Regions from separate parts of the Pseudomonas sp. P110(2024) genome, predicted to be linked through region 2. Evidence: riboswitches for the same ligand, from Rfam matches in the RefSeq annotation. Region 2 holds a riboswitch; the other holds the start of a gene.
What was found. A riboswitch is a leader RNA that binds a small molecule or an ion and turns the genes downstream of it on or off. The one in region 2 is predicted to bind cobalamin.
Positions count from the first base shown of each region.

Region 1: another riboswitch for cobalamin. It lies ahead of AC25ND_RS08695 (TonB-dependent receptor plug domain-containing protein); the one in region 2 lies ahead of cobW (cobalamin biosynthesis protein CobW).

Region 1 covers NZ_JBLIYT010000004.1:283,902-287,810, reverse strand. The annotation lists gene AC25ND_RS08695 (TonB-dependent receptor plug domain-containing protein) at 1-1,671, opposite strand, end outside; cobalamin riboswitch at 1,762-1,954, opposite strand; gene AC25ND_RS08690 (DUF2946 family protein) at 2,091-2,480, shown strand; gene AC25ND_RS08685 (TonB-dependent receptor) at 2,555-3,909, shown strand, end outside.
Region 2 covers NZ_JBLIYT010000016.1:37,241-41,149, forward strand. The annotation lists gene cobN (cobaltochelatase subunit CobN) at 1-1,195, opposite strand, end outside; gene cobW (cobalamin biosynthesis protein CobW) at 1,199-2,266, opposite strand; cobalamin riboswitch at 2,367-2,566, opposite strand; cobalamin riboswitch at 2,628-2,849, shown strand; gene AC25ND_RS22770 (CbtB domain-containing protein) at 2,952-3,137, shown strand; gene AC25ND_RS22775 (CbtA family protein) at 3,148-3,843, shown strand; gene AC25ND_RS22780 (cobalamin biosynthesis protein) at 3,843-3,909, shown strand, end outside.

The DNA of each region.
Region 1 (3,909 bases), on a different contig from region 2:
AAAACTCGGCACGTCGTTGATCGTCGCCCCGGTGCGCGACTCGGTGAGGTTACGGGTCATGTCGGCCTGCAGGCTCCATTGGTCGTCGAGCTGGATACGTGCATCGGCCTCGAAACCCCGCATCTGCACCTGGCCCTGGCCGTTCACCCACTGGCTGCCGTCCAGGGTGATCAGGTCGGTGATCTTGCGCCGGAACACGGTGACACTGGCGCTGAATTCGCGCGCCAGAAGCAGGCCGTGGTAGTCCAGGCCAAGCTCGGCGTTGCGGCTCTTCTCGGGCTTGAGGTCGCGGTTGCCGATCTCGTCGCCGGGCTCGTTGACGAACAGCTGCTCGGCGTTGGGCAGCTTGTAGGCGCTGCCGTACTGGCCACGCAGTTGCCAGTTGTCGTTCAGGTCGTACAGCGAGGTAAGCATGCCGACGGTGGCGCTGTCGCCGCCGCTCATGGCCTCGTGGCGCACGCCAAGGCTCGGGTGCCAGTCCGGCAAGGCCTCGATCCTGGGCCGCAGCTGGGCATACAGCGCATTGGCCTGGGCCTTGTTGTCGTCGATCACCAGCACATCGTCCTGGCCCTTGAACCACTGGTTGTCGGAACCGAACACCAGCACATGGCCGCCGTCGAGTTCGGCCTTGCCCTCGGCCTGCACGCCCCAGTCGGTGAAACCCCAGTAGTCGTCGTGGTTGACCACGTTACGGCTGCCATCGTCACGGTTGTTGATGCGGGTGTAGCGGGTGTCCCAATCGTTGACGTGGCCCTTGATGAAGTAGCTCAGGCGCTCGTTGAGGCGCTGCTCGAAGGTCGCCGTGGCGATCTGCTGCACGCGGTCGTTGGTGGTCTTGTAGTTGTTCACTGGCCGGGCGAAATCAAGGTTGGCGTCGGTGTACTGGTAGAACAGTTCCAGCCGCGCATCGTCGCCGAAGGCCTGGACCGCCTTGCCGCCGAAGGTGGTCACCTCGTAACCGCGTTTCTTGTCGCTGACGTTGCCGCTGTAGTCGCGGTTGCGAAACGGCTGGTAGCCATCAGAGACGTTGTGGCTGACATAGGCCAGCAGGCCCAGGTCGCCGAAGCCGTTACTGAAGATCCGCTCGACGCGGGCGTCCTTGCTGCTGCCGGCGAAGCTGTCCAGGCCCAGGTTGACCTCACCCGAAGCCTCGCGGCTCTGCGGGCTGCGGGTGACGATATTGATCACCCCGGCCACCGCCTGGGTACCGAATAACAGGCTCTGGCCGCCCTTGAGCACCTCGATGCGCTCCACCGCGTTGGCCGGCAGGGTGTCCAGGTACAGGCCGCCGTACAGGCGGTTGTTCAAGCGCACGCCGTCGAGCAGGATCAGGGTGTCGTCGTTACGCCCGCCGAGCAGCGAATAGGTGCCGTAGTCGAACGGGCCGTTCTTCGGCGCGACGTAGAAGCCGGGGATGAACATCTGCATCACCCGGGTGATGTCGGCGCCGGGGCCGGCGCGCTCGATCTGCTCACGGCTGACGATCTCGACCTTGCTGCCGTACTGGGCCATGGCGGCGACGTTGGTCGACTCCACCGAAGGCGCGACGACGATCTGCTGGTCGAGGACCAGGGGCGTGTTTTCGGCCAGTGCCAGGGGACTGGCCAGGCATCCCAGAAGCAGGGTCCGGGCCTTGGGGGATAAACGTCGGGAGTGAATCACAGCAATCATGCTCTTCTCGAAAGTGACTTTCGCAGAAGCACGCAGGAGCACGGATCGCGCACACGCCAATACCGGCCCATGCCCGCCCACCGCAGGAGTTTGCCTACCACATTCCAGGCCGGTCTCCGGGCTCGCAAGACTAGACGCCTTCACCTTCCCATGGCGCATTGGCCACAGTGGTCTGTCGAAGGCATCACTTGCATACCGTTGCGGGGGCAGCACCGGACTCGTACCGGTTTCCCGTTTAACCCCATGCGCGGCGGCATGGGACACCTGAAATCGGTCGGCATCTGAACACCTGGGGCCCAGAGGCGTCAAGCCAGGCAGGCGTATCGTTTCGAATGCTTTTTATCGCCGGAACACTCTAGGCAGATGTGTCAAAAGTTGTAGAATCCGCACGCCTAACCCATTCCCTTCGAGCTTTGCCGATGAAGCTGGCCCGCCACACACGATCGCAAGTCGCCTGGGTGCTGTATTTCAGCATCTTGTTCGGCTCGTTGCTGTGCGCCATGGGCCATGGACAGATGGCAGGCTTGCGCCTGGCCGGCCTGGATGACGCCGCCTGGTGCGCGGCCGACAGCAGCGGCGTGTTCAAGGGCGACCAGGACATCACCGACCCGGTGCTGCCTGCCGGCGGCGACTGCGTGATCGCCAGCCTGTTCAGCGCCACCCTGCTGGCGGTGTTCTTCGGCCTGCTGGCCTTGCTCGCCGGGGAGTCGAGCAAACCCTTACCCAGACAACCCGCGCCGCCCCTGCCCAAGCAGCGCTGGCCCCTGGTCAATCCGCGCGCCTCCCCCGCTTCGCTTCTCGCGTTCTGACATCGCCACGCCCAAGTACTACTGCCTGATCGGCAGCGGGCGTGCGCCCACCGATTTCAGCCAGGAAGCCTTGCATGTTCCGCATGACCACTTTGGCGCTGCTCGTAGGCAGCGCAACCTGCGCCTGGGCGCAGGATGACACCCTGACCCTGCCCGCCAGCAACGTCACGGCCACCGCCGACCAACCCAAAGAAGCCACCACGCTCGATCTTGACCGCCCCATCGAAAGCGGCTCGCGGCTGAACCTCAGCGCCCGCGAAAATCCCGCCTCGGTCAGCGTTGCCGACCGCAAGACCATGGAACGCATCGGCGCGCGCAACTTCCAGGACGCCGCCAACGCCCTGCCCGGGGTCAACGCCTCGGCACCGCCCGGCTGGGGCGGCTACGTGTCTTACCGTGGTTTCAACGGCGCCCAGATCAGCCAGTTGTTCAACGGCATCAACCTGCAGTACGGCGCCACGGCGCGCCCGGTTGGCGCGTGGATCTACGACCGCGTCGAACTGCTCGGCGGCCCCTCGTCGTTCCTCAACGGCAGTGGCGCGGTCGGCGGCAGCCTGAACATGATCACCAAACTGGCCAACCGCGATGAGGACAGCTTCGAAGGCCGCGTCAGCTACGGCCGCTACGACACCCTGGAAACCTCGGTCGGCTTCAACAAGGCGCTCAACAGCGGCGACGGCCCGCGCCACTACGCGCGGCTCGACTACAGCCGCACCAGTACCAATGGCTACATCGACCGCCAGGAGAACGGTGCCGGCAACCTGGCCTTCTCGCTGCTCAGCGACATCAACGAGCAGCTCTCGCACACCCTGGCCATCGAGTACCTGGAAGAGAAGGAAGACAGCCCGTACTGGGGCACGCCGGTGTTGCAGCCGGCGGTCGGCACCCTGCACATCGACAAACACAATCGCTTCAACAACTACAACGTCGAGGACGGCCGCTACGAGCAGCGCACCCGCTGGCTGCGCTCGATCACCGACTACCGCATCGACGACAGCAACCAGCTGCGCAACACCTTCTACCACTACAACGGCCAGCGCGATTATCGCAACCTCGAGGTGTACCGCTACAACGCCAGCAACACCAACATCGCCCGCTCCGGCGGTTACCGCCAGCGCCACGACCAGGAGGTCAACGGCAATCGCACCGAATTGACCCATCAAGGCCAGCTGTTCGGTCTGGCCAGCGACTGGGCGTTCGGCGTGGACTACAGCCGCAACCAGCAGACCGCCTATCCGCTGTCCAAAGGTGCCTTCGACATCATCGACCCGAATGGCTTCCAGCCCGACCACTTCCTCGACATCCCCGGCATGGACGCGCCGCGCGCCAAAGGCCGCAGCACTACCACCGACACCACGGCGGGCTTTGTCGAGAACCGCACCCGCCTGACCGACCAACTGTCGCTGATATCGGCACTGCGCTACGACCA
Region 2 (3,909 bases):
GGCCGACGCCATTGCCGATGCGCCCGTCGCGGGTCGGGTAGTTGGCCAGCACCAGGGCCACGCGCTTTTCCTGGTTGTCCAGGCGCGCCAGGGTCACCCAGCGCCGTGCCAGTTCGGCGACGAAGTCCATGCGTTCGGGGTGGGCCCGGTAGCAGACCACATCGGACTGGCTGCGCTCGCTGCGCCAGGCCAGGTCCTTGAAACTCACCGGCCGGGTGATGATACGCCCGTCCAGTTCCGGCAAGGCGATGTGCATCGCCAGGTCGCGGGCGCCCAGGCCCTGCTCGCTCTGCTCCCAGCCAGGTTGGTTGTCCTGGGCGCAGATCGCCTGCAGCACCGGCACATCGCGGCGCAGCGGACGCAGGTTGGGTTGCTCGGGGCTGGACAGGGCGAAGCCTGTGGTGTTGATCACCACCTCGGCCTGCACCTCGTCGAGCCAAGCCTCGACCTGGTCCAGGCAGGCGCGTTCCTTTAGGCTGGCCACGGCAATGGGCAAAGGATTCAGCCCGCAGGCCTGCAGGCGCTGGCAGAACACATCGATGAACGCCGTGTTGGCCGCCTGCAGGTGCGAACGGTAGAACAGCAACGGCGCCACCGGATGCTCCGGATTCCACTCGGCGTACCAGTCCTCCAGGCGCGCCGTGGCCTTGGCCGGGTGATAGACCGCCGTGCGCGGCAAGGGCTGCGGCTCATCCCATGGGTAATCACAACCCAGCCATTGGCTGGCCAGGCAGTTGAACAGGTTAACGGCGTTGGCCTTGCCGCCCTGGCGCAGGAAGTGCCAGAGGCGCTCGGCCTGTTCGCCGCGGACCGTGCCCAGGTCGGTAAGCTCAGGATCGGGGCGGTCGTCGCCGGGCACCAGGATCAGCTCGACCCCACGCTCCGCCAGTTCGACCAGTTGCTCGACACCATAGCGCCAGTAGCCGACGCCGCCATGCAGCGACACCAGGATCACCTTGGCATGGCGCAGCACCTGGTCGACATACACGTCGACCGAGGCATGGTTCTGCACCTGCATCGGGTTGGCCAGGCGCACGCTGGGAAAGTGCGCCGGCAGCTGCTCGGCGGTTTCGGCGAGCAGCGCCAGGTGTGAATCACCGCTGCAGAGGATCACCAGGTCGGCGGGGGTCTGGCCGAGGTCGGCGATGCTGTCGTCCGGCACGAAGCCGCCGGGTTGGGTCCGCAGCAGGTGCATGGATCAGGCGCCCAGGGCCTGGCGCAGGCGCGCTTCCAGCTGTGCGGCGTCCAGCGCCTGGCCGATCAGCACCAGGCGGGTGATCCGTGGTTCATCGCTACGCCAGGCGCGGTCGAAATGCTTGTCGAAGCGGGTGCCCACCCCCTGGATCAGCAGACGCATCGGCTTGCCGGGAATCGCGGCGAAGCCCTTGGCGCGCAGGATGCCGAACTCGGTGACCAGCTGGGTCAGGGCGTCGAGCAGCAGGCTCTCGTCGGACTCGGGCAGATCGATGGAGATCGAGTCGAAGGCGTCGTGGTCATGGTCGTCATGGTCATCGCCGTCGTGATGCGAGTCGTGATGGGTACGGCGACCATCGATATGCACCTCGGACTCGGCGCCCACGCCCAGCAGCACTTCCAGCGGCAGGCGGCCGCTGCTGGCCTCGATCACCTTGACCGCCGGCGGCAGTTCCTCGGCCACCTCGGCACGGACCTTGGCCAGGCCCTCGGCGTCGATCAGGTCGGCCTTGTTCAGCACCACCAGGTCGGCACTGGCCAGCTGGTCGGCGAACAGCTCGTGCAGCGGCGACTCGTGGTCGAGGTTGGGGTCGAGCTTGCGCTGGGCATCGACCTGCTCCGGGTAGGCGGCAAAGGTGCCGGCGGCCACGGCCGGGCTGTCGACCACGGTGATCACCGCGTCGACGGTGCAGGCGTTGCGGATTTCCGGCCATTGGAAGGCCTGTACCAGCGGTTTGGGCAAGGCCAGGCCGCTGGTCTCGATAAGGATGTGGTCGAGGTCGCCGCGACGGGCCACCAGCTCGCGCATCACCGGGAAGAACTCTTCCTGCACGGTGCAGCACAGACAACCGTTGGCCAGCTCATAGACGCGGCCGTTGGCCTCTTCCTCGGTGCAGCCGATGCTGCACTGCTTGAGGATCTCGCCGTCGATGCCCAGCTCGCCGAATTCGTTGACGATCACCGCGATGCGGCGGCCCTGGGCGTTGTCGAGCATATGGCGCAGCAAGGTGGTCTTGCCCGAGCCGAGGAAGCCGGTAACGATGGTGACGGGAAGCTTGGCCAGTGTTTTCATGTCGCGATGCCCTTGGCAGCAATGGCGCGGGCATGCAGGACGACAGCCACGGCCCTGCCGGCCTGGCGCGTTCGCCACCGGATCACCCCGCCCGGTTGAAAGTCGAAAACGTCACGAGGCAGGTCTCCTGGCTCGCACCGCTGCGGCTCGCTGGCCGGTGGGCCGGCGCCTTCCCGCGCGCCTGCGCAGTGGCTGTGCCGAACCCTTCAGTGCTTACAGTTGCGGGGGCAGCCGCGGCTTGTACCGCGTTCCCGTCTTAGCTCGGGCCAACGCCCGAGAACCTCGCAGCGGCAAGGCTACGCAGTGCCTGCCTGGCGGTCAACCGCCATGGCGATTGACGCGGGCCCGGCCCCGTGATTTGCTAGCGCATTGCGTTCAGGTGCCCCCGACGGGGGTGAAACGGGAAACCGGTGCGTCGCGCCTCCATTGCTAAGGAGCCGACAAGGCCGGTGCTGCCCCCGCAACGGTAAGCGAGAGAAGCGTCCGAACCACTGTGCCAACAGTAAGGCATGGGAAGGTGACGCCCCACGGAGTCCTGCTCCACCTCGCCAGCCCGGAGACCGGCCTGACACGTGCTCACAGTACACCCCGCGGTGGGCGGGCGTCGTCGTATCACCTGGGCCAATCGTGCCCGGGGTCGTCGCGCATGTCCGTTGCCACAACAAAAGCAGCAGAGGAACGCGTCATGCCCATCACCAGCGCCAAACACAGTATCGCCACCCCCGTCAGCCTCAGCCAGCGACTGATCGTCGCGGTCGGCGCCAGCCTGCTGGGCCTGTGCCTGGTGTACTTCGCCGGTTTCTCGCACATCGAGGCAGTGCACAACGCTGCCCACGATACCCGCCACAGCGCCGCCTTCCCTTGCCACTGAGTAAACCCGCATGATTACGCGCATCGCCCGTACCGCGGGCTTCAGCGGCCTGCTCGCGGCCCTGCTGCTGACCCTGCTGCAAAGCTTCTGGGTCACCCCACTGATTCTCCAGGCGGAAACCTACGAGTCCGCCGCCCCGGTCGACGAACACCATGAGCACGGCGACGCCACCGCGCCCCACGAGCATGAGCACAGCGCCGAAGCCTGGTCGCCGGAAGACGGCTGGCAGCGCGTGCTGTCCACCACCGGTGGCAACCTGGTGGTCGCCGTCGGTTTCGCCCTGATCCTGGTCGCTCTCTACGGCCTGCGTGAACCGAACCGCGTGGCCACCGGCGCGCTGTGGGGCCTGGCCGGCTTTGCCGTGTTCTGCCTGGCGCCGACCCTTGGCCTGCCACCGGAACTGCCCGGCACCGCCGCCGCCGACCTCGGTCAGCGCCAGACCTGGTGGATCGGCACCGCAGCGGCCACCGCCGCCGGCCTGGCGTTGTTGGTGTTCGCCCGGCACTGGCTGCTCAAGGCGCTGGGTGCCGCTCTGCTGGTGATCCCGCACCTGATCGGCGCGCCACAGCCGGCCGTGCATGAAAGCCTTGCGCCGCAAGCCCTCGAGACCCAGTTCAAGATCGCTTCCTGGCTGACCAACGCCGCGTTCTGGCTGGCCCTGGGCCTGCTCAGCGCCTGGCTGTACCGTCGCTCCAGCCAGGCCTGATGCGCGATCTGCCTGCTCAGCCGGCGTTGTACGCCGGCTTTGGCTGTCGCCGCGGCTGCCCGGTCG